One region of the Actinomadura sp. ATCC 39365 genome, then DNA from elsewhere that is predicted to be linked to it. Evidence: riboswitches for the same ligand, from Rfam matches in the RefSeq annotation. Region 1 holds a riboswitch; each other region holds the start of a gene.
What was found. A riboswitch is a leader RNA that binds a small molecule or an ion and turns the genes downstream of it on or off. The one in region 1 is predicted to bind S-adenosylmethionine.
Positions count from the first base shown of each region.

Region 2: linked by a shared signal. The riboswitch ahead of ACNF49_RS38805 (GNAT family N-acetyltransferase) and the one ahead of thrC (threonine synthase) in region 1 are both predicted to bind S-adenosylmethionine.
Region 3: linked by a shared signal. The riboswitch ahead of ACNF49_RS05885 (aminotransferase class V-fold PLP-dependent enzyme) and the one ahead of thrC (threonine synthase) in region 1 are both predicted to bind S-adenosylmethionine.

Region 1 is NZ_CP184335.1:1,548,543-1,558,146, reverse strand. Features, by position in the region: gene groL (chaperonin GroEL) at 1-177, opposite strand, end outside; gene ACNF49_RS08015 (cold-shock protein) at 520-720, opposite strand; gene ACNF49_RS08010 (MoaD/ThiS family protein) at 964-1,239, opposite strand; gene thrC (threonine synthase) at 1,265-2,497, opposite strand; SAM riboswitch class I at 2,511-2,651, opposite strand; gene ACNF49_RS08000 (RNA polymerase sigma factor) at 2,731-3,285, opposite strand; partial or broken gene ACNF49_RS07995 (alpha,alpha-trehalose-phosphate synthase (UDP-forming)) at 3,317-4,740, shown strand; gene ACNF49_RS07990 (MFS transporter) at 4,782-5,966, shown strand; gene ACNF49_RS07985 (hypothetical protein) at 5,944-6,528, opposite strand; gene otsB (trehalose-phosphatase) at 6,636-7,406, opposite strand; gene ACNF49_RS07975 (DUF3263 domain-containing protein) at 7,446-7,745, opposite strand; gene ACNF49_RS07970 (SAM hydrolase/SAM-dependent halogenase family protein) at 7,866-8,672, shown strand; gene ACNF49_RS07965 (hypothetical protein) at 8,802-9,365, shown strand; gene ACNF49_RS07960 (S8 family serine peptidase) at 9,362-9,604, shown strand, end outside.
Region 2 is NZ_CP184335.1:7,999,370-8,008,973, forward strand. Features, by position in the region: gene ACNF49_RS38790 (RDD family protein) at 1-1,591, opposite strand, end outside; gene ACNF49_RS38795 (M4 family metallopeptidase) at 1,876-3,696, shown strand; gene ACNF49_RS38800 (hypothetical protein) at 3,969-4,604, shown strand; SAM riboswitch class I at 4,728-4,820, shown strand; gene ACNF49_RS38805 (GNAT family N-acetyltransferase) at 4,828-5,211, shown strand; gene ACNF49_RS38810 (alpha/beta fold hydrolase) at 5,257-6,120, opposite strand; gene ACNF49_RS38815 (DUF5937 family protein) at 6,165-7,139, shown strand; gene ACNF49_RS38820 (TetR/AcrR family transcriptional regulator) at 7,214-7,801, opposite strand; gene ACNF49_RS38825 (DoxX family protein) at 7,903-8,343, shown strand; gene ACNF49_RS38830 (hypothetical protein) at 8,393-8,701, opposite strand; gene ACNF49_RS38835 (universal stress protein) at 9,081-9,604, shown strand, end outside.
Region 3 is NZ_CP184335.1:1,102,127-1,111,730, forward strand. Features, by position in the region: gene ACNF49_RS05875 (NADH-quinone oxidoreductase subunit D) at 1-939, opposite strand, end outside; gene ACNF49_RS05880 (DoxX family protein) at 1,063-1,746, shown strand; gene ACNF49_RS05885 (aminotransferase class V-fold PLP-dependent enzyme) at 1,749-3,044, opposite strand; SAM riboswitch class IV at 3,091-3,206, opposite strand; gene ACNF49_RS05890 (cytochrome P450) at 3,282-4,481, shown strand; gene ACNF49_RS05895 (SAM-dependent methyltransferase) at 4,465-5,427, opposite strand; gene ACNF49_RS05900 (chaplin family protein) at 5,622-5,846, shown strand; gene ACNF49_RS05905 (Rossmann-like and DUF2520 domain-containing protein) at 6,181-7,071, shown strand; gene panC (pantoate--beta-alanine ligase) at 7,094-7,927, shown strand; partial or broken gene ACNF49_RS05915 (L-aspartate oxidase) at 8,012-9,604, shown strand, end outside.

The DNA of each region.
Region 1 (9,604 bases):
CTCCTTGGCGATGGAGACACCGTCGTTGGTGATCGTGGGAGCGCCCCACTTCTTCTCCAGCACGACGTTGCGCCCCTTGGGGCCCAAGGTCACCTTGACGGCGTCGGCGAGCTGGTTCATACCGCGCTCGAGACCGCGCCGGGCGTCCTCGTCAAACGCGATCATCTTGGCTGCCATAAGGCTAGACCTCCCAGATGCAGGGTGGCGTGTCCTGGACCGAGCCGACGCCCGCGACGGCATAGGCCTGCATCTCCGTTCGGCAGACCCCATCGTCTCGATCCGAGTTGTTGGCACTCTGCCACACAGAGTGCCAACGAACTGTTTAGCACTCTACCCTGCCGAGTGCAAGCCACGGGCACCCCACCCCAGCTCATCGGGCAGGTCATCGGGTGCGCCGGTTCGTACGGCGAGCCGCCCCGGAGGTGCGACCCGCCGTGCGAAGCCGACGGAGGAAACAGTGGCGAGCCGTACGGACTGCGCTGCCGCACGTCCCACCTGGTGCATACCAGCGAGGGTGAATCAGACCGTGCGGACGGACTCCGCCTGCGGCCCCTTCTGGCCCTGCGTGATCTCGAACTCGACACGCTGTCCCTGTTCGAGAGAGCGGTACCCGTCCATCATGATCGCTGAGTAATGGACGAATACATCCTTACCACCGTCTACCGCGATGAAGCCGTAGCCCTTGTCCGCGTTGAACCACTTGACGGTGCCCTGCGCCACTTCCGACTCCTCTTACTGGGCTCGCAGATCTCGCCCATTCCTTCGCGAGACCCGTAATCGCATGACTTTTGGGAAAATCAGCCAGACGATCGCCCTCGACCATACCTGTGGCACGGGGTTTGGCAACAGAGTCAACCGACAAAACGCTAATTTCATCGAAGGCTGAGTCGTTCGAGGTTGAATTTGGTTCTAAAACAAGAAGGCGCCCACAAGGGGCGCCTTCAAGAGTCGGTGGTCCGGCGGTCAGCCGCCCGCGACGGCAGGGATGATGGAGATCTGAGCGCCTTCAGGGGCGGGAGTGTCCAAGCCCTCGGCGAAACGGACATCCTCTTCACCAACGTATACGTTGACAAAACGACGAATCTTGCCCGATTCATCCAGAATTCTCGCGCCGATCCCCGGGTAGTCGGAGTCGAGCTTGGCGAGAACGTCACGAAGAGTCGCCCCTTCGCCACTCACCTCGGCGTTACCCCCGGTGTAAGTGCGCAGAATGGTGGGAATCCGCACAGAAACGCTCATGGTTTTTGTTGCCTTTCCTGGATTGTCAGACAGTCGCGCGGAACGCGTCGAGAGAGGGCCGGATCACGGCGGTGGGCCGCGCGTCGTCGCTGATCGCGTCGAGCGTCTTGAGGCCGTCGCCGGTGTTCAGCACCACGGTCTCGGCCTCGGGGTCGAGCCTGCCCGTCTCGACGAGCTTCTTCAGCACGCCCACCGTGACGCCGCCCGCGGTCTCGGCGAAGATGCCCTCGGTGGAGGCCAGGAGCTTGATGGCGGCGACGATCTCGGGGTCGGTGACGTCCTCGACGCCCCCGCCCGTGCGCCGGGCGATGTCCAGCACGTACGGCCCGTCGGCGGGGTTGCCGATGGCCAGCGACTTGGCGATCGTGTCCGGCTTGACCGGCTGGACCACGTCGTGCCCCGCCTTGTACGCCGTCGAGACCGGCGAGCACCCGGCCGCCTGGGCCCCGAACACCTTGTACGGGGTGTCCTCGACCAGCCCGAGCGCGATCAGCTCCTTGAACCCCTTGTCGATCTTCGTGAGCTGGGAGCCGGAGGCGATGGGGATGACGATCTGCTCGGGCAGCCGCCAGCCGAGCTGCTCGGCGATCTCGTACGCGAGCGTCTTGGACCCCTCGGCGTAGTAGGGCCGCAGGTTGACGTTGACGAACCCCCACTGCTCGCCCAGCGGGTCGCCGATCAGCTCGGAACAGAACCGGTTGACCTCGTCGTACGTGCCGTCGATGCCGATCAGCCGGCCGCCGAACACCCGGGCCATGGCGATCTTGGCCGCTTCGAGGTCGGCCGGGATGAACACGCACGCGTCGAGACCGGCCCGCGCGGCGGCGGCGGTGACCGCGCCGGCGAGGTTGCCCGTGGAGGAGCAGGAGAGCGTGTGGAAACCGAAGTTCCTGGCCGCCTCGACGGCGATGGCGACCACCCGGTCCTTGAAGGAGTGGGTGGGGTTGCCCGAGTCGTCCTTCACGTGCAGGGACCGGATGCCGAGCGCCTTGCCGAGATTGCCGGCCTTGACCAGCTTCGTCCAGCCCGGGTTCATGTTGGGCTTGCTCGCCACGTCGGCGGGGACCGGGAGCAGGGAGCGGTAGCGCCAGATGTTGGCGGGGCCGGACTCGATGTCCGCGCGCGTCACCTGGCCGAAGGAGTAGGCCGCTTCGAGCGGCCCGAAACACTCCAGGCAGGCGAAGCTGGGGCCCAGGGGGTAGCGCGTGCCGCACTCGCGGCAGGACAGAGCGACGGCAGGACCAAAGTCGAGCGACATGAAGCGAGGCCTTCCCTCATCTTCGCCCGCGGCCACCTTGACCGCGAACCGGAATTGGCACCTTGTCCCGGTCGGCCTCGCCAGGTCGCGAGTACAAGCCGGGAGGGTTGCCGGGGCTTCGCAGGGCCGGTCCCTCCACCCCTCTGGATGAGCAATATTCAGTTGTCGAAAAGGACTCTACCTTCTCAAGTGGCGGAAACAACCGCCCGTCTCACGATTTGAGAGGACACGTCTCACCGATAGTCCTCCCCGAGGACTCCCTGCACGTACTTGCGGGCCTGGTGGATGCGGGACTTGGCCGTGCCGAGCGGGATGTTGAGCTGCTCGGCCACCTCGTTGTAGTCGAGCTGGACGATGTCGCGCAGCACCAGCGCCTGGGCCAGGTCGGGCTTGTCGGCCTCCAGCGCCTCCATCGCGTCGAGCAGGTCGAGCCGCGAGCCGGCGATCACGCTGACCCGCCGCGCGTCCGGCTTCTGCATCGGCAGCTCCTCCGACGTCTGCTCGGCGGCCCTGCGCTTCAGCGAGCGATACGTGGTGCGCGCGCAGTTGGCGGTCACGATGTGCAGCCAGGTGCTGAACCTGGCCCGCCCCTCGAACCGGCCGATGTTGCGCGCCACGGCCAGCAGAGTGTCCTGCGAGGCTTCTTCCGCGTCCTGGTGATAGGGCAGGATCCGGGCGCAGTGGCGCATCACGTCAGGCTCGATCCTGGCCAGGAGCTCGCCGAGCGCGCGATGGTCTCCGGCCGCGGCCGAGCGGGCGAGTTCCTCGGTTAGCTCATCTAGCGCCATAGCTGGGATCCTATGGGCGAAGGGAGCCCAAATGAACAGCGTTCTCGTGGCGTCCAACCGCGGGCCGGTCTCCTTCACCGTCGACGACGACGGTGAGCTGACCATGAAACGCGGTGGTGGCGGCCTCGTCTCGGGCCTGTCGGGGGTGGCCAAGGAGCACGGCGTGCTGTGGGTGTGCGCCGCGCTGTCCGACGGCGACCGCAGCGCCGTGCGCCTGGCCCCGGGGGCCGGCTCGACCGCGGCGGCTACGACACGGGCGCCCTGCGGATGCTCGACATCCCCGCGGCCACCTTCCACCGCGCCTACAACGCCGTGGCCAACTCGACCCTCTGGTTCGTCAACCACCTGCTGTACGACATCCCCAACTCCCCCAGTTTCGGCACCAAGTTCCGGCGTGAGTGGGAGTCCTACCGCGACTACAACGGCGCGTTCGCGCTGGCGCTGGCCGAGGAGGCCGGGCACGGGGCGCGCGTGATGGTCCAGGACTACCACCTGACGCTCACCCCGGCGATGCTCCGCGCCGAGCGGCCCGACCTGCGCATCGCCCACTTCAGCCACACGCCGTGGGCGCCTCCCGAGTACTTCTCGCTGCTGCCGGACGCGGTGACCAGGGAGGTGCTCGACGGCATCCTGGGGGCCGACCACGCGGGCTTCCTCACCGCCCGGTGGGCGGGGGCGTTCATGGACTGCTGCGAGGCGCTGCTGGGCGCGCGGGTGGACCGCGCGGCCGGCACGGTCACCCACGAGGGCAGGACGACCCGCGTCGGCGTGCACAGCCTGGGCGTGGACGGCGCGGCGCTGTGGGCGCGGGCCTGCGAGCCCGACGTCGAGTCGCACATGGCCGCGCTGGCCGAGCAGGTGGCCGGCCGCCGGCTGATCGTCCGCATCGACCGCACCGAGCTGTCCAAGAACATCGTGCGCGGGCTGCTGGCCTACCGGGAGTTCCTGGCCGCCCATCCGGAGTGGCACGGCAAGGTGGTCCACCTGGCCTTCGCCTACCCCAGCCGGCACGACCTGCCCGAATACCGCGAGTACACCGCGTCGGTGCAGCGCTGCGCGCGCGAGATCGAGGACGAGTACGCCACCGAGGACTGGGATCCGGTCATCCTCAACGTCAACGACGACTACCCGCGCTCGCTGGCCGCCTACCGGCTGGCGGACGTGCTGCTGGTCAACCCCATCCGCGACGGCATGAACCTGGTCGCCAAGGAGGGGCCGGTCCTGTCGCCACGCTGCGCCCTGGTGCTCTCGCGCGAGGCGGGGGCGGCGGCCGAGCTGGGGCCGTACGCGCTGGTGGTCAACCCCTACGACGTGAGCGGCACGGCGGACGCGCTGCACGAGGCGCTGGTGATGCCCGAGGACGAACGCAGGCGGCGCCGCGACCGGCTGCACGAGGCGGCCACCGCGCTGCCGCCGCACAAGTGGCTGGAGTCCCAACTCGACGCCCTGCTTTAACATGAGAAGTCGGGTTCACTGCCAATGACGGAGGCTGCCGGGTGTCGACGGTCTCAGTGCCCATCAGACTCGTCCGGGACCGTCCGACCTGGCTCATCTACTTCCTGCTCGGCACGTTCGCCACGTTCGTGTACGGCCTGAGCGCCGCCCTCCCGCTCCTGCGCGCCGACCAGCGCACCACGGCCACCGTCGCCGGGCTGCACGGCACCGCCATGGCGGTCGGGACGATCGGCGCCGGGCTCGCGCTCCCCCTGCTCACCCGGCTGCTCGGCCGGCGCTCGACGTGCTGGTTCGGCCTGGCCGGGATGAACGCCGGCGTGCTGCTGGTCATGGCCACCTCCGCGCTGCCCCTGACGCTGCTCGGCTACGGCGTGGCCGGCGGCTTCGGCTCGGTCATGCTCTACGCGGCGATGGCCGAGCTCAGCGACCACCACGGGCCCGCCGGACCGGCCGCGCTCAGCGAGGCCAACGCCGTGGGCGTGCTGGTGGGGATGGTGGCGACGTTCGTGCTGAGCCAGGTGGCGCAGAGCGCGCTCGGCTGGCGGTCCGCCCTGCTGGTCACCCCGGCCGTCAGCGCCCTGCTCGCGCTGGCGCTGGGCCGCTCCTGGCCCGCGCCCCGAAGGGCCGCCGGAGGGCAGGGCGACGTGGTCACCGGGGAGGCCGTCCCGGCGCGGGAGGGCGGCGGGTGGCGCTTCCATCTGGCCGGGGGCGTGCTGTTCTGCTGCGTGGCGCTGGAGTTCTCGTTCAACCTGTGGGCCGCCGACCTGTTCGCCCTCAGGACGGGCGTGACGGCGGCCGTCGCGGCGACCGGGCTGACGGCGTTCGTCAGCGGCATGGCGGCGGGCCGGTTCGCGGGCGCGCAGCTCGCGCTGCGGCTGCCGGCCACGCCGCTGCTGGCCGGCGCTCTGGGGCTGATGGCCTTCGGCTGGGTGCTGTTCTGGGCGAGCACCGCGCCGATCCTGTCGTACGTGGGGCTGGCGCTGAGCGGGCTGGGCGCGTCGCTGCAGTTCCCGCTCGCGCTGAGCACGCTGATCAGCGCCTCCGGCGACCGGGCGGACCGGGCGGCGGCCGCCTCGCCCGTGTGGGCGGGCGCCGCCATGGCGATCGGCCCGCTGCTGCTCGGCGCGCTGGCCGACGGCTACGGCACCGGGAACGCGTTCCTGCTGGTGCCCGTGGTCATCGGCCTGGCGGTCGCCGGGGTGCTCATCTCCAGTCGGCGTACTTGAGCGTGTCGGCCAGGCCGGGCGTGTCCCACTGGTCGACGACGAGGATCCGGCTCTTCGGCAGGTACCACTCGCGCTGCGTGAAGCGGGCCTTGACGCCGCCGCCCGAGTAGCTGACGCACGTGGCCTGCCAGGCGTTGTAGGCGGCCTTGTGCCCGGCCCCCATCTGCCGGTAGCCCCTGGTGACCTTGGGCCCGATCACCTCGCCCCACTTGCGGTTGAGCGGGCAGGGCTGCACGTCGCTGGCCGGATAGTACGGGTGCTTGCCCGTGTAGGGCCCGAACCCCTCGGCGCCCCGCTTGATCGCGCCGGGACCGAGGATGTAGAACGCGTCGCACTCCGGCGAGCCCCAGCCCTGCGGCTTGGCGCACCGGCCGGTGACCACCTGGACGACGTCGCCGCCCTTACGGTGGACCACCCACTCGATCGGGATGTAGAGCGTCAGGCCGCCGCGCAGCTTGAGCTGCTGGGCGGGGGCGGCGGAGGCGGCGCCGGGGGCGGCGAGCACGGCCGCCAGGGTCGCCAGGGCCGCGGCCGAGGCGGCGGCGAGAGATCGTCGTGACATGCGCACCACCGTAGGATCCGCCACTTGCAGCCCAATCACGAACGGCTGAAAGCCGCGAGCCGGCCCAAACGGCGCAAGGCCGCGAGCCGGCTCACGAACGGCTGCGCTCAGGGGCGGGTGAAGGCCGTCGTCAGCTCGCGCAGCAGCGCCACCACGCCGTCGGGCCCGTCGACCACGATGTCGGCCCGCTCGGCCAGCGCGGTCACCTCGGCCGAGCCGCTGCACACGGTCACGCCGGGCAGCCCCGAGGCGCGTACGGCGTCGAAGGCGGCCAGGTCGCCGAGGTCGTCGCCGACGAACATGACGGACCTGGCGTCCCGCTCGGCCAGGAACAGCCCGAGCGCGTGGCCCTTGTCCATGCCGGGCGGGCGCAGCTCCAGGACCATGCGGCCGGGCTCGATCACCAGGCCGTGTTTCGCGGCCAGCTCGGCCAGCGGCTCGCGCAGCACGGCGAGCGCGCCCTCGGGGTCGGGGGCGCGCCTGGTGTGCACGGCCACCGCCCTGCCCTTGTCCTCGATCACCACGCCGTGCAGGCCGAGCGCGTCGAGCAGCAGGGGCAGCTCGGCCCGGACGCGCGGCACGCCGGGTGGCGGCGGCGGCGCCGAGACACGTCCGTGCTCCCACCGTTCGAAGCCGTAGTGGCCGAGCACCACGAGGCCGGGCACGTCGGCCAGGCCGGGCCCGAGTTCGAGCGCGGTGGCCGCCGGCCTGCCGGTCACGATGGCCACGGCGCCGACGTGCGCGCCCAGTTCGGCGAGCACGGCGGGGGCCTCGGGGTGGATCTTGGCGGAGGCGGGATCGGGCACGATCGGCGACAGGGTTCCGTCGAAGTCGAGCCCGATCACGGCGCCGGACGGATCTTTAAGGATCGCTTCCATACCAGGGATGTTCCTCACGCGGCTGCCGTACCCAGCCGGTCAGGGACGCATGCCGAGCCGTCTCGCCGCACGGTCGCGCTGACGGGTGGAGCGCAACCTTCGCAACCGTTTGACCAGCATCGGGTCCTGCTCCAGCGCCTCCGGTCTGTCGATCAGCTCGCCGAGCAACTGGTAGTAGCGGGTGGCCGAGAACCCGAAGGTCTCCTTGATGGCCTGCTCCTTGGCGCCCGCGTGCCGCCACCATTGGCGTTCGAAGGCGAGGAGTTCGAGATCACGGTCGGTGAGGGGTGGCTGGGACGGTTCCTGGGCAGCACTGTCACCGCTGAGCGGTGCTCCCATGGTGTCCTCCTCGGGAAGGGGCGTGCGACGATCACATCGCACGCTTCGCGGCCCGTGGCCAATCGTAATGTGCGATCTGCGGCTGTTCACGGCGGATTGCCGGACGTACAGTCACCAAATGTGACCCCAGTCATCACGCTCCTCACGGACTACGGGCTCGAAGACGGCTATGTGGCCGCCTGCCACGGAGTGATCGCCGGGATCGCGCCCCAGGCGCGGGTGATCGACGTGTGCCACCTCGTCCCGTCCGGCGACGTACGGCGGGGCGCGGCGATCCTCGCCCAGACCATCCCCTACCTGCCGGAGGGCGTCCACGTCGGCGCGGTCGACCCCGGCGTCGGCGGCGCGCGGCGGTCGGTGGCGGTCGAGGCGGGCGGCCGGGTGTTCGTCGGCCCCGACAACGGCCTGCTGTCCTGGGCGGTGCACGCCAGCGGCGGCGCGCGGGCCGCGTACGCGCTCAGCAACGAGGAGCACTTCCTGCGGCCGGTGTCGCCGACCTTCCACGGCCGGGACGTCTTCTCGCCGGTCGCCGGGCGGCTGGCCGGTGGCCTGGACCCGGCCGAGCTGGGCCCCCGGGTGCCGGTCGAGCGGCTGGTCACGCTGCCCGCGCCGACCTCGCTGCTGCGGGAGGGCTCGGTCGAGGGCGAGGTCCTCTCGGTCGACCGCTTCGGCAACACGCAGCTGTCGATCGCGGCCGGCGACCTGCAGGCGCTGGGTGTCCAGGTGGGCGACACGCTGGGGGTGTGGCTCGGGCGGCGGCAGCTCGCGATGCCCTTCCGGGCGACGTTCGCGGCGGTGCCGCCGGGCGAGCTGGTGGCGTTCACGGACTCGGCGGGGCTGATCGCCATCGCGGTCAACTCCGGCGACGCGGCGCAGCGGCTGGGGCTCCCACCTGGGGCGCATGTCCGACTTTCGCCGACACCCTAGGGCGAATAGCCGCATAACATCAATTACTCCGCGTATCGGGCTGTTTACCGAAGCGTCGGAACGAATCATCGGCCGCGTGCCAGAATGCACGGCAGATCGGGCGTCCCTCCCCTCCCGTTCGAGGTTGACGTGTACCAACTGTCCGTCGTGCTGCTCTCCATCCTGTCCGTGTTCTGGCCGCAGGCCGACGCGCCCGTGCCGGAGCGCTGGCACGCCTGGCCGGTGACGCGGATCTTCCCCCTGGTCGTGCCGGGCCTCAGCCCGTCGGGGGCCAGGGTGACGTACGTGCTGGCGGGCGTGGCTCCCGAGGCGCCGTGCCGGGTGGCGTTCCAGCCCGCCGCGGTGCGGCCCGGCTGCCTGACCGCCCTGCGGGCCACGTACGCCGACAGCACCCAGACGTACGTGGCCACCGTCGGGATCGCCGTGCTCGGCGTGCCGGGCGCCGGGACGTACCGCGGGGCGCGCCCGCCCACCGTGCGGCCCGTCGCCTTCCCCGGCGGGCCGGCCGAGCGGTTCGGCCGACGGCAGTACTTCACCGGGGCGCTGGCCGGGTCGGGCGACCCCTACCTCGTGGCGACGGCCGCGGGATACGCCGACGGGCGGGCGTACCGGCCGGGCGACCGCGCCGCGCCGCGGCTGCGCGGGGTCGCCCGGCAGCTCGCCGAGACGTTGTACCGGGCGCTGACCCGATGAGGGTGCTCGCGTCCCTGCTGCCGGCTCTGATCCTGGCGGCCGGGGTCGCGGGCGTGGCGTCCAGCGCCACCGACGACGTGCGGACGGCGGCCTCGCCGAGCGTCCCCGGCGGCGTCGGCGCCGCCGCGCGGGCCCGGCAGTGGCAGCTCGGAGCGCTGCGCGCGCCCCGGGCGTGGCGGGAGAGCCGGGGCGCGGGCGTGCTGGTGGCCGTGCTGGACACCGGCGTGAACGGCCGCCAC
Region 2 (9,604 bases), 6.5 Mb from region 1:
GCCCGGCGGGGTCGAGCAGGGCCCACAGCCCGTCCAGAACCAGCAAGGCGATCCCGGCCTGCGGGACGAAGGCGAGCAGCGGGAAGACCAGCGCCCGCGCGGCCAACCTGCGCCACGCCGGCCGGCGGCCCGTACCGGCGGTGACGATCCGTACGCGCATGACCAGCTTGCCGACCGTGTGCCCGCTCGACGCGTAGAGGAAGACCGACAGCAGGACGAGCAGCCGCTCGTCGTCCGGGAACATCCTCTCCCACCAGATCGAGTCCAGCAGCCCGTGATCGAGGGTCAGCGCGTCTGTGACGCCCAGCCTGAGCAGGGTGAGGAGAATCGTGATCACGACCAGGTAGTCGATCAGCAGCGCCGTCACCCGCCGCGACGACCTCGTTCGCACCGGCCGGTCGGCGGAGGGCATCCACCGTGCGGCGACCAGCATCAGCACGGCCGCCACCAGCAAGGACGCCGTGAGCCAACCGTCCGGCACCTGGACGCCGTTCTGCACGAGCTCGCCGTCCACGTAGAGCACGCCGACGTCCCGGATCCCCGGCGCCGGGCAGCAGAGGTCCGTGTCGAAGCGAAGGGTGAGCAGGAGCTGCCGGGCGACCGCGATCGCGGCCAGCAGCCCCGCCACCCGCCGGCCCACGGGAGCAGGGCTCCGCAGGCCGACGCAGGCCAGGACGGCGATGACGGGCACACCCCAGACGATCGCGAACTCCACCACGCGACCGGCGTCGCCGCGCAGCGTTTCCAGGACGGGCCTGAGCACGCCGGAGCCGGACATGTGAGGCGCCCACTCGGCTGGCACGGCCTCCCAGGACTGCCAGGTGGGAAAGGAGGCAGCGGCCACGGCCGCCGTCCAGATCAGCGAGATCCACGGCGGGACCGTGGATCGCCGGGGAAGGCTCGCCACCGCGGCAGGACGTGCCGCGAGCCGCCGCCTGAGCAGGACGTAGCCGATCAGCGCCGGCCAGAACAGCAGCCGGGCGGGCTCGTCCAGGAGCTCCTCGAAGCTGAGCCAGCGCAGCAGGCCGCTGTGCGTGCCGACCGCCCAGCCGTCGGTCAGAACGACGGCGAGGGTGACGACGTAGGCGACGACGAGGTAATCGATCAGGAACACCGCCCCCGTCCGCCAGATGGGCGTGATGGCGGGCTCCTGGTCGGGGCCCGGCGCGTGCGTCGCGAGCAGCACCAGCGCGGCGGAGATCAGCAGGGCGTTCTCCACGGGCCCCCAGGAGCCGATCACGGCCTGGAACCAGTCCAGGCCGAACGGTTCGAGCAGCTCGCCGCACGGCCCGTCGCCGCTGTACCAAGGGGTGAGCGGGGTCGCGATCGCGATCAGGACGAGGAGCCCCGCGGCCCGTCTCCCGGCCGCCGCCGAATGCCGGTGGCCCAGGGCGGCGAGCACGACGAGCGCCGGGAGTCCCCAGGTCGTCAGGAGTTCCGTCAGCGTGCCGAGGTCGCCGCGCAGCGGCAGGAACGGCGAGATGTGCTCAAGATCCCCGATCCCGCCCATGCAGACGTAGGGCTGCGACTCGAGGTCTTCGGGCTGCCAGGCGATCCAGGTCGGGTAGGCGGCAGCGGTCAGGGCGGCCACCCAGACCAGTAAGGCTGATCGCGACAATCGGGGCTCCAGTTCGTTCGGCGCGACAGCCTAGCGATGATCTTCAGGCGCCGCACGGAAGCGGCCCGCGCCCGGCCGGGCGCTGCCGAGCCGGGAGCTCGCCTCGGCGCTCGAATCCCGGCTCGGCCAATTACAGCCCATAACGGTGATAAATCCCGATTTTTCTGCCCATTTACCTCGATATTGACCTCTTGTAGTTCATCAACTCAAATGCAGGTGACACATCCATCGCTCGCCGGCGCAAAAGGAGCGACCCCATGAGAAGCAATGCCGTGTTAGCCCTGGTCACGGGTGCCGCCTGTGTGCTCGTGGCCACTTCGGTCCCCGGCTCGGCGAACGCCTCCAAAGGCGATCCCGCCGACCTCCTGGTGAAGGCCAGGCCCGCACTGCTCCGCAGCTCGCCCGAGGACGCGTACGTCCGGCAGAGCCCGATCGAAGGAAAGGGCGGCCTGCGCTACACGCCCTACACCCGCACGTACGCGGGGCTGCCCGTCTACGGCGGCGACTTCGTCGTGGTCAGCGCCGCCTCCGGCGAGGTCCTGAGCACCTCCGTCTCCCAGGACAGCCCCCTGGACGTGGCCACCACGCCCAGGCTCAGCGCGGCCGAAGCGGCCCGGGTGGCCAGGAGCCGGCTGCCCGAGGTCTCCTCGATCGCCACGCCCCGGCTGGTGGTCATGGCGCAAGGACGCGGCCGGCTGGCCTACGAGGTGCTCCTCCACGGCGCGATCGGCGGCAGGGAGAGCAAGCTGCACGTCTTCGTCGACGCGCTGACCGGCGCGGTCGTCCTGAAGTCCGACGAGGTCAGGGAGGGGGTGGGCAACAGCTACTACAACGGCAACCCGGTCACCATCGGCACCATGGGGACCGGCTCCTCCTTCGCCATGATCGACCCGGTACGGCGGAACGTGCGCTGCGGCGGCCAGAACGGCTCCGCCTACACCGGGCCCGACGACAACTGGGGCAACGGCACCGGCACCAACTTCGAAACCGCCTGCGTCGACGTGCTCTACGCGATCGACACCGAGTGGGACATGCTCAGGGCGTGGCTGGGACGCTCCGGCTTCAACGGCGTCGGCGACGGCTACCCCGCCCGCGTCGGCCTGAACGCCGTCAACGCCTATTGGAACGGCAACTACACCGTCTTCGGCCACACCTCCGACAACCTCCGCCAGCTCACCGCGATGGACGTCGTGGCGCACGAGTACGGCCACGCCGTCTTCGCCACCACGCCCGGCATCGACCTCGGCGACAACGAGAAGGCCATACTCAACGAGTCCACCGGCGACATCTTCGGCGCGCTGACCGAGCAGTACGCCAACCAGCCCGCCACCCTCGACCCGCCGGACTACACGGTCGGCGAGGAGGTCAACGTCGACGGAACCGGCCCGATCCGCTACATGTACAAGCCGTCGCTGATCCCCGGTCACCCCGACTGCTTCAGCAGCGCGGTGCCGTCGATGCCGCCCGATGTCGGGGCCGGCGTCCAGAACCACTGGTTCTACCTGCTGGCCGAGGGCAGCAACCCGACCAACGGCCAGCCGCCCAGCCCGACCTGCGACTCCTCCTCCATCGTCGGGCTCGGTGCGCGCAAGGCGGGCCAGATCTACATGGGCACGCTGCTGCGCAAGACCACTTCCTGGCCGCACACCATGGCCCGCCGCGCCTCGCTGCAGGCGGCCCTGGACATGTTCCCCGGGTCGTGCCTGGAGTACAACACGGTCAAGGCCGCGTGGAACGCCGTCCGCGTGCCCGTCCGCGCCGGGGAGCCGTACACGTGCGACTTCTCGGTCGCGGTCGACCCCACCGCGGCGGCCGTGCAGCCCGGCCAGACCGTGAGCGTCACCGTCAGCAGCGCCGTCGTCTCGGGCGGCCCGCAGCAGATCTCGCTGTACGCCAGGGGGCTACCGGCGGGCATGACCGCCTCCTTCAGCCCGGCGAGCATCACCACCGGCGCCACCTCCACGCTGACCGTCACGGTCGGCGCGAGCACCGCGTCCGGCACCTACCCGATCACGGTGCTGGCCGACGGCGTCGCCCTCGACCACACGGCCACCCTCACCCTGACCGTGGCTCCATGAGCCGATGAGGCCGCCGCGGGGGCTTCAGCGACCTGACAGTCAATTCGGCCCGGCGCGCCGGAAGTATGCGCCGGGCTCATTTTCAAGGCCGTTGAAAGGGCCTATGCCTAACGTTCTGCGCGGGCCGTCATCTACCGCAAGGAGCGACATGAGGTTCATCGCAGCAACCACCGCCACGATGGTGCTCGCCTCCTCCCCGGCCGCGGCCGAACCCGAGAGAAGCGACCGGGAGATCCCCCCTCGCCTCCATCGAGTACACGACCGGTCTCACCGTGACCTTCTCCGACAGCCGGCCCTCCGACGAAGTGGGGATGTCCCAGCTCGGGATCATCGGCCGCGCGCCGCTCATCGCCTGGGACCGGAGCAACAGCTACCTGCAGACCTACCTGGAGATCACCCCGCCCGACGTGCCGGTGCCCCGGCGGCTCGTCGACGACCACGGCGCCGACCTGCCCGCCGGACTGCGGGGACGGCGGATCACCAGCGAGCCGGTCACCGTACGCGGCCTGGCCGCTCCGGCCGGCGCCGTGCTCTCCGGCTCGTGCACCGCCGAACACTTCGGCTGGCACCTGTGGCACGAGAACGGCCAGGCCGGACTGGCGCCCAAGTCGTTCACCACCCTCGGCTTCGGCGGCTTCAAGGAGCGTCGCGCGGAGAGCTACGTCTTCAACTGCCTGCCGGCGGGTTCGCCCAGCTACCTGTGGGCCCGGCACCGCCTGTACTACTGGAACGGCACCAGCTGGTGGAAGCAGGCGGACAGGAAGGTCGGCCCCGGCCTCCAGTCGGAGGAGGTCAAGGGCAAGATCAAGCTGCACCGCAGGGTCAGCTATGACGACGGCTGGGGCTCCAGCCCCAGCTGCCTCGGCGGGGCCTGCAAGTACACCCGTGAGGGACGTTTCACCAGCTGACGGCTGAATTGGTCCCTGACCGGAAACCCCAGCCGGGCCGTGCCCGGCTGGGGTTTCCGCGCCGCCGCCGTCGCCCTCACGTGTTGACGAGGTCGTCGGCCGTCGGAGAGGATCGGCCTCAGTTGATCATCCAGAGGATCCGAGGGACCTGGCCCTGTGACGGTCCGGCAACCTGCCCAGCCATGGGCAAGGTGCCAACGCCAGGCACGATGAGGAAGGTCTGATGAGCGTTCAGCTCGATGTTCCCGTGCTCGCAGGTTCCTTGGTGCGGCTGGAGCCGCTGACGATGGAGCACGCGGTCGACCTGGCGGCGCAGGGCACCGGGATCAACGCCGAAGCGAAGCTTCTGCTGCTGCGGTACGCGTTCGAGAGCATCGGGGTCGCGCGGGTCGATCTGAAGACCGACGCCCGCAACCACCGGTGCCGGCGGGCACTGGAGCGACTCGGCATCGGCTTCGAGGGCGTTCTCCGCAACTGGTCGATGTCCTGGGCACCCGGTGAGGAGGGGATGCTCCGGGACTCGGCGATGTTCGCGGTGGTCGCATCCGAGTGGCCGGCCGTCCGGCGAACCCTCACCACCCGCCTGGCCTCAGCGAGCGCTCGATGAAGACCGGCAGGCGGTAGCCAGGGGCCCCTCGCCGGGCGGGGGCGCTCAGCCCAGGAACGCCGAGGTGGTGGCCATGAACCGGTCGGCGTCGTCGAGCCACGGGAAGTGCCCCGCCCCGGCCTGTACGACGAGCTCGGCGTGCGGGAACAGCGCGACGAGCTCGGTCATCGCGGCGGGAGGGGAGTTCAGGTCCACCTCGCCGGCGAGCAGCAGCACCGGTGAGGTGAAGCGGGTGAGCGCGGCACGGGTGGCGTCGGGGGCGAAGGCGCCGTCGGAGCCGAAGACGGCTGCCGCCTCGTCGTTCCGCTGCTCGTCCTCGGCGGCCTTGTGCGCCTGGGCCGTCTCGTCCCAGCGGCCGTACCAGAACGGCGCGATGGCCTGGAAGTCGTCACGGGTGGCCTGCCCTGACATGACCCTCTCCAGGGCCGCGTACGCCCCCGGGAACCAGGGCTCGCCCTCGCGCGACCGGGCGGTCCCCCGCCGGACCTCTTCGGTGATCCCGATGCCGACGGCGGCGACGCTCGGAGTGACCAGGACGAGCCGTCTGACGCGTTCCGGATGGCGGGTCGCGTAGAGCACGGCCAGATTCGTGCCCCCCGAATGGGAGAGCAGGTCCATCCGGTCGAGATCGAGGTGCTCGCGCAGGGCCTCGACGTCATCGACCAGGCGGTCGCAACGGTACGAGGCGGTGTCCGGCGGCACGGCGGACTGCCCGGTGCCCCGCAGGTCCGCCATGATCAGCTGCCGGTGCGCCGAGAGGCCCCCGAGGTCGCCGAGGTAGGCGGAGGCCTGCATCGGCCCGCCGGGCAGGCAGACCACGGGGGGGCCGTCGCCGAACACGCGGTAGGCGAGCCTGGTGCCGTCGTAGGAGGTGAAGGAGTTCATGCCCGCCAGCCTGCGGGGAGACACCGCGCCTCGGCTATCGTTCAGTCACAGCTACATGATGAGGGCGGATGGCGGTCGAGATCAGGTTCACCGCGGCGTCGGTCGCGAAGGTGCGGTTCGCCGTCTCACCGCTGGGCGAGACGGTGCTGGCGCTGCGGATCCTGTTCGGCACGGGCGGCCATGCCGTCCACCGGTCCTGGGTGCGCCAGGCGCGCCCGCTGCTGGCGGGCGAGAGCGAGCTGCCGCTGCTGCGCGCGCTGATCGCCGGGCCGCTGCCGTCGTTCCTGTTCCCGGCGCCGGCTCAGCGCCTGCCTTCCATCGCGACGGAGCTGGACCTGGTACGCGCCACGCAGGAGGACTTCTTCCGGCACGAGTACGGCGCGGTCCTGGGCATGCCGGCCGAGGACGCCCCCGAGCCCGCGACGGTACTTCCACGGCTGGCCGAGGCGCTGCGTCGCTGCCACGAGCTGCTGATCGCGCCACAGTGGGGCCGGATGCGCGCCGTGCTGGAGGCCGACATCGGCCGGCGCGCGCTGACCCTGGTGGAGGGCGGGGTGCAGGCGCTGTTCGCCGAGCTGCACCGCGACATCGCCTGGGACGACGGCCAGCTGGTGGTCCACGGCCGGCGCACCCCGCACTCGGTGTACACGGTGGACGCCGGCGGGCATGGCCTGGTCCTGCAGCCCAGCGTCTTCAACTGGCCGGACGTGGGTGTCGACAAGGCCCCGGTCACCGCCGCGTCGATCCGCTATCCGGCGATGGGCGTCGGCCTGCTCCGGGAGTCGCCCCGACCGGCGCTGACGGGCCTGATCCCGGTGCTCGGCCGGACGAGAACGCAGATCCTCGCCGCCTTGGCCGAACCTCTGACGACCGCGGCCCTGGCCACCCGCCTGAGCATCACGCCGAGCGCGGTCTCACAACACCTGGGCGCACTGCGCGGGGCGGGCCTGGTGTCGACACAACGCAACGGCCGCACGGCACTCCACCTGCGCACGGAACGCGCAACCCACCTGATGGGCGACCCGGTTCCGAACGGTCACTGACGGCGCCGGCGGCCAGGTCTCGGGGCGCCGGGGCGCGCCCGGGTTCGCGCCGCCTCGCGAGGGCGCCCGCCGGATCACGGGCCGTCCGGTCCGCCCGGCACGGCGCCGAGGACGAGGCGGAGCATAGAGCGGGCCAGGGCCTCCGGGTCGCCGTTCGCGCTTTCCGGCAGGGCGCCGCTCAGCCACAGGGTGGTGAAGCCGTGAGCCAGCGACCATGCGGCGATCGTGGTCGTCCGGTCGTGTTCCGGGCACGGCGACAGCGAGTGGGCGCTGGTGTTGAGTACGTCCGCGGCGCGCCGCTGCGCGGATCGGACGCCGGGATCGTCCACGCGGTAGAGCTCGGGCCGGAACATCACCTCGAAGTAGGGCCGGTGGTCAAGGCCGAAGCGGAGGTAGGCGACGCCGACCTCCCACACGTCGGGGGCCGCGTTCTCCAGAGCGTCGGCGAACATGGTGAAGCCCTCGGCGGCCACGGCCGTCAGCAGGCCCTGCTTGTCACCGAAGTGGTAGGCGGGAGCGGCGTGTGAGACGCCGGCGCGGCGGGCCAGCTCGCGCAGGCTCCATCCGGCCGGGCCGGATTCGCCGATGGCCCGCAGCGCGGCGTCGATGATGACGCGCCGCAGGTTGCCGTGGTGGTAGGACGGCTGGCTGATCTTCCTCACCTCCGCGTTCCAGGGCTCAGCGTGACGACCACACCCTAGCTTGACATTGACAAGATGACGAACCTCCTCCAATCTGTCCAACGACAAGATTGGAGGACGGAATGGTTCCGTTCATCGCCCTCACCGGCGGGTTCATCGTCCTGCGGCTCGCCGGCCTGGTCGGCATCGACGCACTGGACGCCTGGCAGCCGGCCCTGCGAGGCGCCCTGGCCCTGATGTTCGTCCTCACCGGCGTGCCCCACTTCCTGCCCTCCTGGCGCCGCGACTTCGTCGCGATGGTCCCGCCGTCGTTCCCGCGGCCGGACCTGCTGGTCACCCTCACCGGCGTCCTGGAGCTGGCCGGCGCCGCGGGGCTGCTGCTCGCGCCGGTCGCGCCGTACGCGGCGATCGGGCTGGCGCTGCTCATGGTCGCCATGTTCCCGGCCAACGTCTCGGCGGCCCGCCGCGGCCTCACGCTGGCCGGGAAGCCCGTGACCCCGCTGCCCGCCCGCACGGCCCTTCAGGCGCTCTTCATCGCCGCCGCCGTCGCCGCGGCCGTATGAGCTCATCACTCGCCACCGGCCTCACGACCGCCGAGTTGGAGGTCGGGCGCTACAGATCGCCCAACGCTGACAGAAGCCGCCCGATCCAGGCGAACAACCGCAGGATCTGACGGAAGGGCCAGACCGCCACCCAGAAGACCGGTTCAAGCCACCGGAAGGGGCCGAGGAGCAGGGCCAGGACCATCATGACCGCGTCCGGATCCAGTGACCGCAGAACCCAGCACCACCCCCGATGCCCCCACCTCCGGTGCAGCACCAACGACACCAGTGCGGGCGGCAACGTCAGAGCGGTCGCGAGCGCGAGCGCGGACGGTCCCGGCAGCCAGATCCCGGCCGCGGCCCACAGCAGCCCGTACACCCCCCCACGAGACGGCCAGGCCGCCCAGCAGCCGGACCATCCCACCTTCCGACCGGACGTGCCGCGCCAGGCACGCGGGCAGGCGCACGCACACGTCGGGCAATGAGGTGTCGAGCGGGATCACCGGCCGCTCAGGCCCGGACGGCTCGCACGCCTCGGACGGGCCTTCCCTGCGGCTGAGCGGATGGAGAGCATCGTTCACCCGTCCTGATCTACCGGCGCCGCCTTGTGATCCACTGGTGATCACTGGTCACGCCCGCCCTCCCGACGGGCGTCCCGCACGTCATGGACGGCGCATTGCCCGACCCCCGACCGGCGCCCGGATGGCGGTGGGCGGCTTCGGGGTAGGGGAAGGGCGGGGGCTCGGGGGAGGCGGAAGATGGCTGGACGGATCGTGGCGGGCGTGGACGGCTCTCCGCCCTCGATGGCCGCCGTCGAGTGGGCCGCGGCGGACGCCCGCAGGCGCTCACTGGAGCTGCGGCTGGTGCACGTGTGCGAGCCGTGGACGGGCGCCGTGGGAACGGCCGAATACTGCGCCGGGATGCTGGAATCGACCGCGGACCGGGCGCGCGGCCTGGCTCCCGGCGTGGAGATCGGCACGGAGATCCTGCCCGGCCCGGTGGTGGACGACCTGGTGCGGGAGTCGGCGCAGGCCGACAGCCTGGTGCTGGGCAGCAGGGGGCGGGGCGGTTTCGCCGGGATGGTGCTCGGCTCCACGAGCCTGGCGCTGGCCGGGCACGCCGCGAGCCCGGTGGTGGTCGTCCGTGAGGCCGCCACGATCCGCCACGGCAGGATCGTGGTCGGATACGACGGATGGCAGTCCCCGGCCGCCATGGAGTACGCCCTGAAGCAGGCACGCGCCCAGGACGCGGAGCTCCTGGCGCTGTACGCCTGGCGGCCGCC
Region 3 (9,604 bases), 450 kb from region 1:
GTGGCCCTCGGGCACCTTGAGCACCTTCGGCAGGCGCTGGTTGACCGGCCCGGGAGGCAGCTCACGCAGCCGGGCGACGCACGCGTCGGCCAGGTCGAGCGAGACCTTGAGCTGCTCGAACAGCACCTCGAACCGGGCATGGCAGTCGCCGTCGCGCCGGGTGACGACCGTGACCGGCAGCTCCCCGTAGGCCAGGTACGGGTCGTCGCGCCGCAGGTCGAGGTCCACGCCGGAGGCGCGCGCGATGGGCCCGCTGACGCCGTACTGGAGGATCTGCTCGCGGGTCAGCACGCCGACGCCCTTGGTGCGGGCCAGGAAGATCTCGTTGTTCAGGATGAGGCCCTCGATGTCGGGCACCCGGCGGCGGGTCTCGGCGACGGCCTCGGCGACCCGGTCGAGCCAGCCGAGCGGCAGGTCCTCCTTGAGGCCGCCGACCCGGTTGAACATGTAGTGCATGCGCCCGCCGGAGATCTCCTCCATGACGGCCTGGATGCGTTCGCGCTCGTTGAAGGCGTAGAAGACCGGGGTGATCGCGCCCAGTTCGAGGGGGTAGGAGCCGAGGAACATCAGGTGGTTGAGCACCCGGTTGAGCTCGGCCAGCAGCGTACGCGCCCACACGGCCCTGACCGGCGTCTCCATGCCGAGCAGCCGTTCGGCGGCCAGCACGACGCCCAGTTCGTTGGCGAACCCCGACAGCCAGTCGTGCCGGTTGGCGAGCATGATGATCTGGCGGTAGTCGCGGACCTCGAACAGCTTCTCCGCGCCCCTGTGCATGTAGCCGATGATCGGCTCGGCCGTCTCGATGCGCTCGCCGTCGAGGGTGAGCCGGAGCCTGAGCACGCCGTGCGTGGAGGGATGCTGGGGGCCGATGTTGAGGATCATGTCCTCGGTCGCCAGCTCCTTCGCGCCGGCGCCGATCCCGACCACGCGTTCCGTCATAGGGCCCATGCTGCCACCGTCCCACGGGGCGATCCAGCGTGGGGGATGGTCAAGGAATCGTATGGCAACGCATCCCGAAGCCAGACATGGGGATCAATACCGGGAACGGGGGGAGAAAGCACTGTGAAGAGAGTCCTGTTTGATGTGGCGGCCCTGATCTCCCGGGTGGTACTCGGGGTGATCTTCGTGGCGCACGGCTGGCAGAAGTGGCAGGGCGGGCTCGGTGCCGCGGCGGGGCAGTTCCGGGAGATGGGCGTGCCCCTGCCCGAGTTGTCGGCCGGATTCGCCGCCATCGTGGAGCTGGTCGGCGGCGCGCTGCTGATCCTCGGCCTGCTGGTCCGGCCGGTGGCGTTGCTGCTGCTCATCGACATGATCGGCGCGATCGTCTTCGTGCACGCGGGCCACGGGGTGTTGTCGCAAGGCGGGGGATGGGAGCTGCCGGGCGCGCTGGGTGCGCTGTCCTTGATGCTCGCGGCGCTGGGCGGCGGCCGCATCGGCCTCGACGGCATCTTCCACTCGACGTACCGCCGCCGCAGGGAACGCCAGATCGCCGAGGACGACCTCGCCGCGCACCGGCCGGCCCGCCGCGCCGAGCCGACGACGGTCGTCACCGAGGGACCGGCCACGCAGGTCGGGCCGGAGGGCGGCCCGACGACGCCGGCCCGGCCCGAGGGCGAGGCCGAGCAGCCCAACGTGCCGAGGCAGCCCAACGCGCCGCGTCCCGGGCACCTCAACGACGAGGACATGAGGGACATCGACGCCCTGGTGTCCGACGAGCCGCACCAGCAGAAGCCGCCCAACCGCTGAGCTCAGCGGCTGACCAGGTCGCGCAGGGCCTCGATCAGGCGGTCGACGTGCTCCTGCGTGCTGCCGATGCCGATGGAGGCGCGGACCGCCGAGGCGGTGCCGTCCTCGCAACCTCCATCGGAGGTGCCCAGCAGGTGCCGGACGAAGGGGTGCGCGCAGAACTTCCCGTCACGGACGCCGATGCCGTACTCGCCGGACAGCGCCTCGGCCACCTCCCGGGCCGAGTAGCCGTCCACGACGAACGACACGATCCCCACCCGCGGGTGGTCCTCGCCCCACAACGACAGCTCGCGCACCCCGTCGATCGAGGCCAGACCGGTACGCAGCCGGGCGATCAGGCGCTCCTCCTCGCGCACCAGCTCCGTCCACCCCGTGGCGGTGAGCGCGTCGCAGGCGGCGGCCAGGGCGATGGCGCCGAGCACGTTGGGGGTGCCGGCCTCGTGGCGGGGCTCGGGGTCGTCGTGCCACTCGGTGGTCTCGCCCACCGAGCGCACCGCGCCGCCGCCCTTCAGGTACGGCTCGCCCGCCGCCAGCCAGTCACGGCGTCCGACCAGCACGCCGGCGCCGAAGGGCGCGTACAGCTTGTGGCCGGAGAAGGCCACGTAGTCCAGGTCGAGCGCGGTCAGGTTGAGCCTGCGGTGCGGGACGAGCTGGGCGGCGTCCACCAGGATCCGGGCGCCGTGCCGGTGGGCGATGTGGGCCAGGGCGGCGATGGGCCACAGCTCGCCGGTGACGTTGGAGGCGGCGGTGACCACGAGCAGCTTGGGGCCCTCGATCCCGGCCAGCGCCTCGTCGGCGGCGCGGACGGCCTCGCCGGGGAAGGCGGGCGGCGCCAGGCGTACGGACCGCTCCCAGGGCAGCAGCGAGGCGTGGTGCTCGGAGTCGAAGACGACGACGGTCGTGCCCTCGGGCAGGCAGCCGGCCAGCAGGTTGGTGGCGTCGGTGGTGTTGCGGGTGAAGATGACGGCGTCGTCCGGGCGGGCGCCGACGAAGGCCCGGACCGTGTGGCGGGCCTGCTCGTAGCGGGCGGTGGTGAGCTGGGAGGCGTAGCCCGCGCCGCGGTGGACGCTGGAGTAGGCCGGGAGCGCGGCGGCTACGGCGGCGCTGACCGGCTCGAGACAGGGGGCGCTGGCCGCGTAGTCGAGGTTGGCGTAGCTCACCAGCCGGCCGCCCTTGACCGGCACTTCGAGGTCGGCGCCGAGCACGGCGGGGATCAACCGTCCGGAGGCGGCGGCAGGGGCGGTGGCCTCGGCGGCGGCCTGGGCGGGAACGGAGTTGAAGATCGTCAGAGTGGACACGGCACAGCTCCTCACGGGTCGGTCGGACCCCTGGAAGCAGCCACGGAGCCCGCGCTTGCCCGCCACACCTCGTGACGGACCAGGTCTTCACCCGGGGCACCCCGCCGCGGACGCGAGGGTTGCCGGCCAGCTAGCCGGGGCTTGTCGCTGGCACTCATGACCTACGACGGCACTATAACCGACACCCGGGCATGATTCGCAAGCTCAGCAGGTCAACCCGTCTCATAAGATGAAATAGTGCGCTTTGATCCCTGGAATCCGGATTTTGTCGTCGACCCCTATCCGGCGTACGACGAGCTGAGGCGCGAGGCGCCCGTCCGCTACTTCGAGCCGTCCAACCAGTGGCTGATCTCCCGGCACGCGGACGTCAACGCGCTGCTCCGGGACCGGCGGCTGGGCCGCGACTACACCCACGTCGCCACGCACGAGGAGTTCGGCCGGCAGCCGCAGCCGGAGTTCCAGGAGGCCTTCTGGCGGGTCAGCAGGAACGGCATGCTGGAGGTCGAGCCGCCGGACCACACGAGGCTGCGCCGGCTGGTGTCCAAGGCGTTCACGCCGCGCATGGTCGAGTCGCTGCGCCCGCGCGTCCGGGCGATCGCCGAGAGCCTGATCGACGCGTACGTCGAGAAGGGCGGCGGCGACCTGATCGCCGAGGTCGCCGAGCCGCTGCCGGTCACGGTCATCGCCGAGATGCTCGGCGTCCCCGAGCAGGACCGCCACCTGCTGCGCCCGTGGTCGGCCGACATGTGCGGCATGTACGAGCTCAACCCCAGCCTGGAGACCCAGCACCAGGCGGTGCGCGCGGCCGAGGAGTTCGAGTCCTACCTCAAGGACCTGGCCCGCGACCGGCTCGCGAACCCCGGCGAGGACCTGGTCAGCGCCCTGGCCGCGATCCCCGAGCTGACCCTCGACGAGCTGGCCGGCACCTGCGTGCTGCTGCTCAACGCGGGCCACGAGGCCACGGTCAACGTCACCGGCAACGGCTGGCGGGCCCTGCTGAAGAACCCCGGCGAGCTGGCCCGGCTGCGCGCCGATCGTTCGCTGCTGCCGACCGCCATCGAGGAGCTGCTGCGCTACGACACCCCGCTGCAGCTCTTCGAGCGCTGGGTGCTGGAGGACATCGAGGTGCACGGCGTGCGGATCCCACGCGGCTCGGAGGTCGCCTGCCTGTTCGGCTCGGCCAACAGGGACCCCGAGGTGTTCGAGGACCCGGACCGGCTCGACCTGGGTCGTCCGGACAACCCGCACATCTCCTTCGGCGCCGGCATCCACTTCTGCCTGGGCGCGCCGCTGGCCAGGATCGAGCTGACGGAGTCTTTCACCGCGCTGCTGGACCGGGTCGGGACGATCGAGCTGCGCGCGGAGCCGGTCTACAAGCCGGGCTTCGTCATCCGCGGCCTGCGCTCGCTCGACCTCGACGTCACCGGCTCTGGCTGAGCCAGCCGAACCCGCCGAGCCCGGCCGGATCGATCAGCTCGGCCTCCTCCGACGCCCTCGACAACGCGCGTACGTAGGCGCGCGGATCGGTGCGGGCGAGGTCGACCGGCGGCCGGGCGCCGGTGAGGCCCAGCGCCCGCAACATGTCACGCTGTGTGGACAAGGTTGTGGATATCGCGCCGGCCCGCCGCCCGGCCTCGGCGCACGCGTCGAGGGCGACGTGGGCGGTGATGTCGCAGGTCCCGTCGGGGACGGGGGCGACGACCGCGCCGTCGCGGTAACCGGTCAGCGTGCCACAGAGCGGTCGGTTATCCACAGGGTGTGCATAATCCACGGCTATCGCCCGGCCGCGGGCGAGGCGTACCAGAACGGAGGCCCAGGCGTCGTCACGGGGACGGCCGATCTCGGCGCGGGTGCCCACGTGCGGCAGCGGCCACCAGCGGTCGAGCCATTCGCGGTCGGCGGGCCGCAGCGGGCCGCCGAGGCGCTCCTCCCCGGTCCGGGTGTTGACCATGACCAGACGCGGGCCGCCGGAGGTCTGCTCGGCCACGTCGAGCGGGATGTTGTCGAGCCACTCGTTGGCGACGGCCGGGCCGGCGATGCTGGACGGCAGGCAGCGGCGCCACTCGACCTCGTCGGGCAGGCCCGGGGGCCTGGGTGACAGGTCGACGCAGGTGACGCGGAGCCGGTCGCGCAGAGCGGGCTCGGCCATGTCGAGGACGCGGCGGACCAGCATGCCCTCGCCGGAGCCGATGTCGACCAGGTCGAGCCACTCGGGGCGGCCGAGGTCGGAGTCGACCTCCGTCAGCAGGGCCAGGACCGCCTCGGCGAACACGGACGAGGCCCCGACCGAGGTGCGGAAGTGGCCCGAGGGGCGTTCGCGGAGGTAGAAACCCTCCTCGCCGTAGAGCGCGCGCTCGGTCGCGGCGCGCCAGGTGAGCCACATGACGCTGACTATCTCATGACTCCAGCGATCAACACGCTAAGTCATTGATTGACTACACTTGGTCGCTACATTGCGCTAACGTTTACGTACTGTCACCGAGCGACTGCGTTTCGCCCATCCGCGGTAAGCGGCGAGCCGGATCGCTCCACCAAAGCATTGCGGCCTCCACGGCCGCATACTGAGAGGAGCCCCCCGTGAAGAAGACTCTGGTCATGGCAGGTGCCATTGCCCTGCTGGCGCTGGCGGCCCCCGCGTACGCCGACGACGTCACCCACGGCAACAACGGCATCCTGAGCGGCAGCCCGATCCACCTCCCCATCACCGCCGTCGTGCCCGTCTGCGGCAACAACATCGGCATCCAGGCCGTGCCGATCAACGGCTGCCAGGGGAGCCCCAACACCGCGGTCTACAGCCGCTGAGGCAGGGAGAGCCCGGACCGCTCGCGCGCGGTCCGGGCTCTGATCCCGGCCGGTCAGTCGGCGGATGACCGGTCAGTGCACCTCCAAGAGGTCGCATCCAGGCGGGCGTCGGGTTGTCAGGACCCGGCGCCCGTCGTCGTGCGTGGACCCCTCTCCTCATCTCTTTCGACAGGGGGTGCACGATTCGTATGCCCCTGTCGCATTTGTCATTAACTCAACGGGCGGTAAAGCGGCGGACATGCCGGATCGCGTTCGTCGGCCCGCGACATGCGTGGCGCCGCTCGCCGGTTACGCTGGTCGGCAGTGCCATCACGGTCGACAGGGGTGAGACGTCATGGACGCAGGTGATCGCCCGGCACGGCTGACCGTCGGCGTGCTCGGCGCGGGCAAGGTCGGCTCCGCGCTCGGCGCCGCGCTGGCGCAGGCGGGCCACCGGATCGTGGCCGCGAGCGGGGTCTCCGACAGGTCGCGGCGGTGGGCCGCCGACCGGCTCGGGGTGGAGCTGACGCGGCCCGACGAGGTGGTGGCCGCCGCCCAGCTCATCCTGCTGACCGTCCCCGACGACGCGCTGCCCGACCTGGTGGCCGGCCTGGCCCGTACGGGCGCCGACCTCCAGAGCAAGCTGCTCGTCCACACCAGCGGCGCGTACGGCCTGTCGGTGCTCGACCCCGCCGCCGAGGTGGGCGCACTGCCGCTCGCGCTCCACCCGGTCATGACCTTCACCGGCCGCGACGACGACCTCAACAAGATCACCGGCATCTCGTTCGGCGTCACCGCGCCCGACATGCTGCGGCCGGTCGCCGAGGCGCTGGTCATCGAGATGGGCGGCGAGCCGGTCTGGATCGCCGAGAGCGACCGCGCGCTCTACCACGCGGCCCTGGCCAACGCCGCCAACCACATGGTCACGCTCATCGCCGAGTCCGAGGAGCTGCTCGGGCGCATCGGCGTCGAGCACCCGGGCCGCATGCTGGGCCCGCTGCTCGGCGCGGCGCTCGACAACGTGCTGCGGCTGGGCATCGCCGGGCTGACCGGGCCGGTCGTCCGCGGCGACGCCGGCACGGTGCGCAGACACGTCGACGCGCTGATCCTGGCCGCTCCGGAGGCCGCCGACGCCTACATCGCGCTGGCCCGGCTCACCGCCGACCGGGCGCTGGCGGCGGGGCTGCTCAAACCGGAGGAGGCGGAGCGGCTGCTCGACGCGCTTGGGGGCAATATATGGACCTGACCGTCGGGTGTGGAGGGCAGCAATGGATCTGATCGTGGCCGGCAACCGGGACGACCTGGCGAAGGCCCGTGGCACGGGCCGGGTGGCGCTGGTACCGACCATGGGCGCGCTGCACGAGGGCCACCGATCGCTGATCAGGGCCGCCCGGGTACGCGCCGACCAGGTCGTGGTCAGCATCTTCGTCAACCCGCTGCAATTCGGTCCTAATGAGGATTTTTCCCGCTATCCCCGTACGTTCGACGCCGACCTCGACGTGTGCCGCGAGGAGGACGTCCACGTCGTGTTCGCGCCCTCGCCCGAGGACATGTACCGCCCCGACCGCCAGGTGAGCGTCTGCGCGGGCGAGATGGGCACGATCGTCGAGGGCGCCTCCAGGCCGGGCCACTTCGACGGCGTGCTGACGGTGGTGCTCAAGCTGTTCAACCTGGTGCGCCCCGACGTGGCGATCTTCGGCCAGAAGGACGCCCAGCAGCTCGCCGTCATCCGCCGCATGGTGGCCGACCTCGACCTGTCCATCGAGATCGTCGGGGCGCCCACCGTGCGCGAGCCCGACGGCCTGGCCCTGTCCAGCCGCAACCGTTACCTGTCGGCCCACGACCGCACGGTCGCGCTGGCCCTGTCCCGCGCCCTGCGGGCGGGTGCGGCCGAGCTCACCGCCGGCGCGATCCGGTCCACCGCCCACGCGGTGCTCGCCGAGGCCGGGCCCGACCTCGACCTCGACTACCTGGCGCTGGTCGATCCGGCCACGTTCAAGGAGGTCGACGAGTCCTACGAGGGCTCGGCCGTGCTCGCCGTGGCGGCCCGGGTGGGCAGCACCCGGCTGATCGACAACGTCGTCCTGAGCCTTCGCTCCTGATCCGTACGGTGCCCCCGGGGCATGTCCACGCTGCGGCAGGCGTTATCGTCATAGTGACGAAATCGCCTCAGTGAGGAGACCCCCATGAGTGCACCGGCGATTCCCCCGCGTCTGACGGCCCCCGAACCCGGCTGGACCGTCGAGGCGGACGTGGTCGTCGTCGGCTCCGGCGTCGCGGGGCTGACCGTGGCGCTGCGCCACGCCGAGCTGGATCCCACGGCCAAGGTCCTGGTCGTCACCAAGGACGTGTTGTCCGCCGGGTCCACCAAGTGGGCCCAGGGGGGCATCGCCGCCGTGCTCGACCCGCGCGACACCCCCGACGAGCACCTGAGCGACACGTTGCTCGCCGGGGTCGGGCTGTGCGACACCAAGGCCGTACGAACCCTGGTGACCGAGGGGCCGGGCGCGCTGCGGCGGCTCATCGAGCGCGGCGCCCGGTTCGACCGCACCCCCGACGGCGAGCTCCAGCTCACCAGGGAAGGCGGCCACCGGCGCCACCGGATCGTGCACGCGGGCGGCGACGCCACGGGCGCCGAGGTGCAGCGGGCGCTGGTCGAGGCGGTGCGCGCCGGATCGATCGAGGTGATCGAGCACGCGCTCGTGCTCGACCTGCTCAAGGACGCCCGCGGCCGGGCCAGGGGGTGACCCTGCACGTCATGGGCGAGGGCGCGCGCGACGGCGTCGGCGCGGTCCTGGCACGGGCGGTGGTGCTGGCCACCGGCGGCATGGGCCAGGTGTACGCCGCGACCACCAACCCGGTCGTGTCCACCGGCGACGGCGTGGCGCTCGCGCTCAGGGCGGGGGCGGTCGTGCGCGACCTCGAATTCGTGCAGTTCCACCCGACCGTGTTGTGGCTGGGGGAGGGCTCGACCGGCCAGCAGCCGCTGATCTCCGAGGCGGTCAGGGGCGAGGGCGCCTTCCTCGTCGACCACGAGGGCAACCGGTTCATGCAGGGCGTGCACGAGCTGGCCGACCTGGCCCCGCGCGACGTCGTGGCCAAGGCGATCACCACGACCATGCGTGAGACGGGCCGCGACCACGTCTTCCTCGACGGCCGCCACTTCGGCAGGGACATGTGGGAGAGCCGCTTCCCCACCATCTACGCCGTCTGCCGCGAGCACGGCATCGACCCGGCCACCGAGCCGATCCCCGTCGCCCCGGCCGCCCACTACGCCAGCGGTGGCGTCCGTGCCGACCTGTCCGGCCGTACCTCGATCGAGGGTCTCTACGCCTGCGGCGAGGTGGCCTGCACCGGCGTCCACGGCGCCAACCGGCTGGCCTCCAACTCGCTCCTCGAGGGCCTGGTCTTCGCCGAGCGCATCGCCGAGGACATCCACCGGACGCGTCCTGAGCCGGGCGAGCCGGTTCCGGGGCGGGCCGCGACGGGCCTGGTGGACCCCAGGGTCAGGTCCAGGCTCCAGGCGCACATGAGCGCCGGCGCCGGGGTGCTGCGCAGCCGCGCGTCGCTGCAGGCCACGTCGAAGGCGCTGCGCGACGCGCTCTGGACGCCGGTCGAGGTGCCCGCCTGCACCGAGTCCTGGGAGGCGAGCAACCTCCTCACCGTCGCCGCCGTCCTGACCGGCGTGGCGGCGGCCAGGCTGGAGACGCGCGGTTCCCACTGGCGCGAGGACCACGAGAGCCGGGACGACAATGAGTGGCTGGGCCACCTGGACGTGA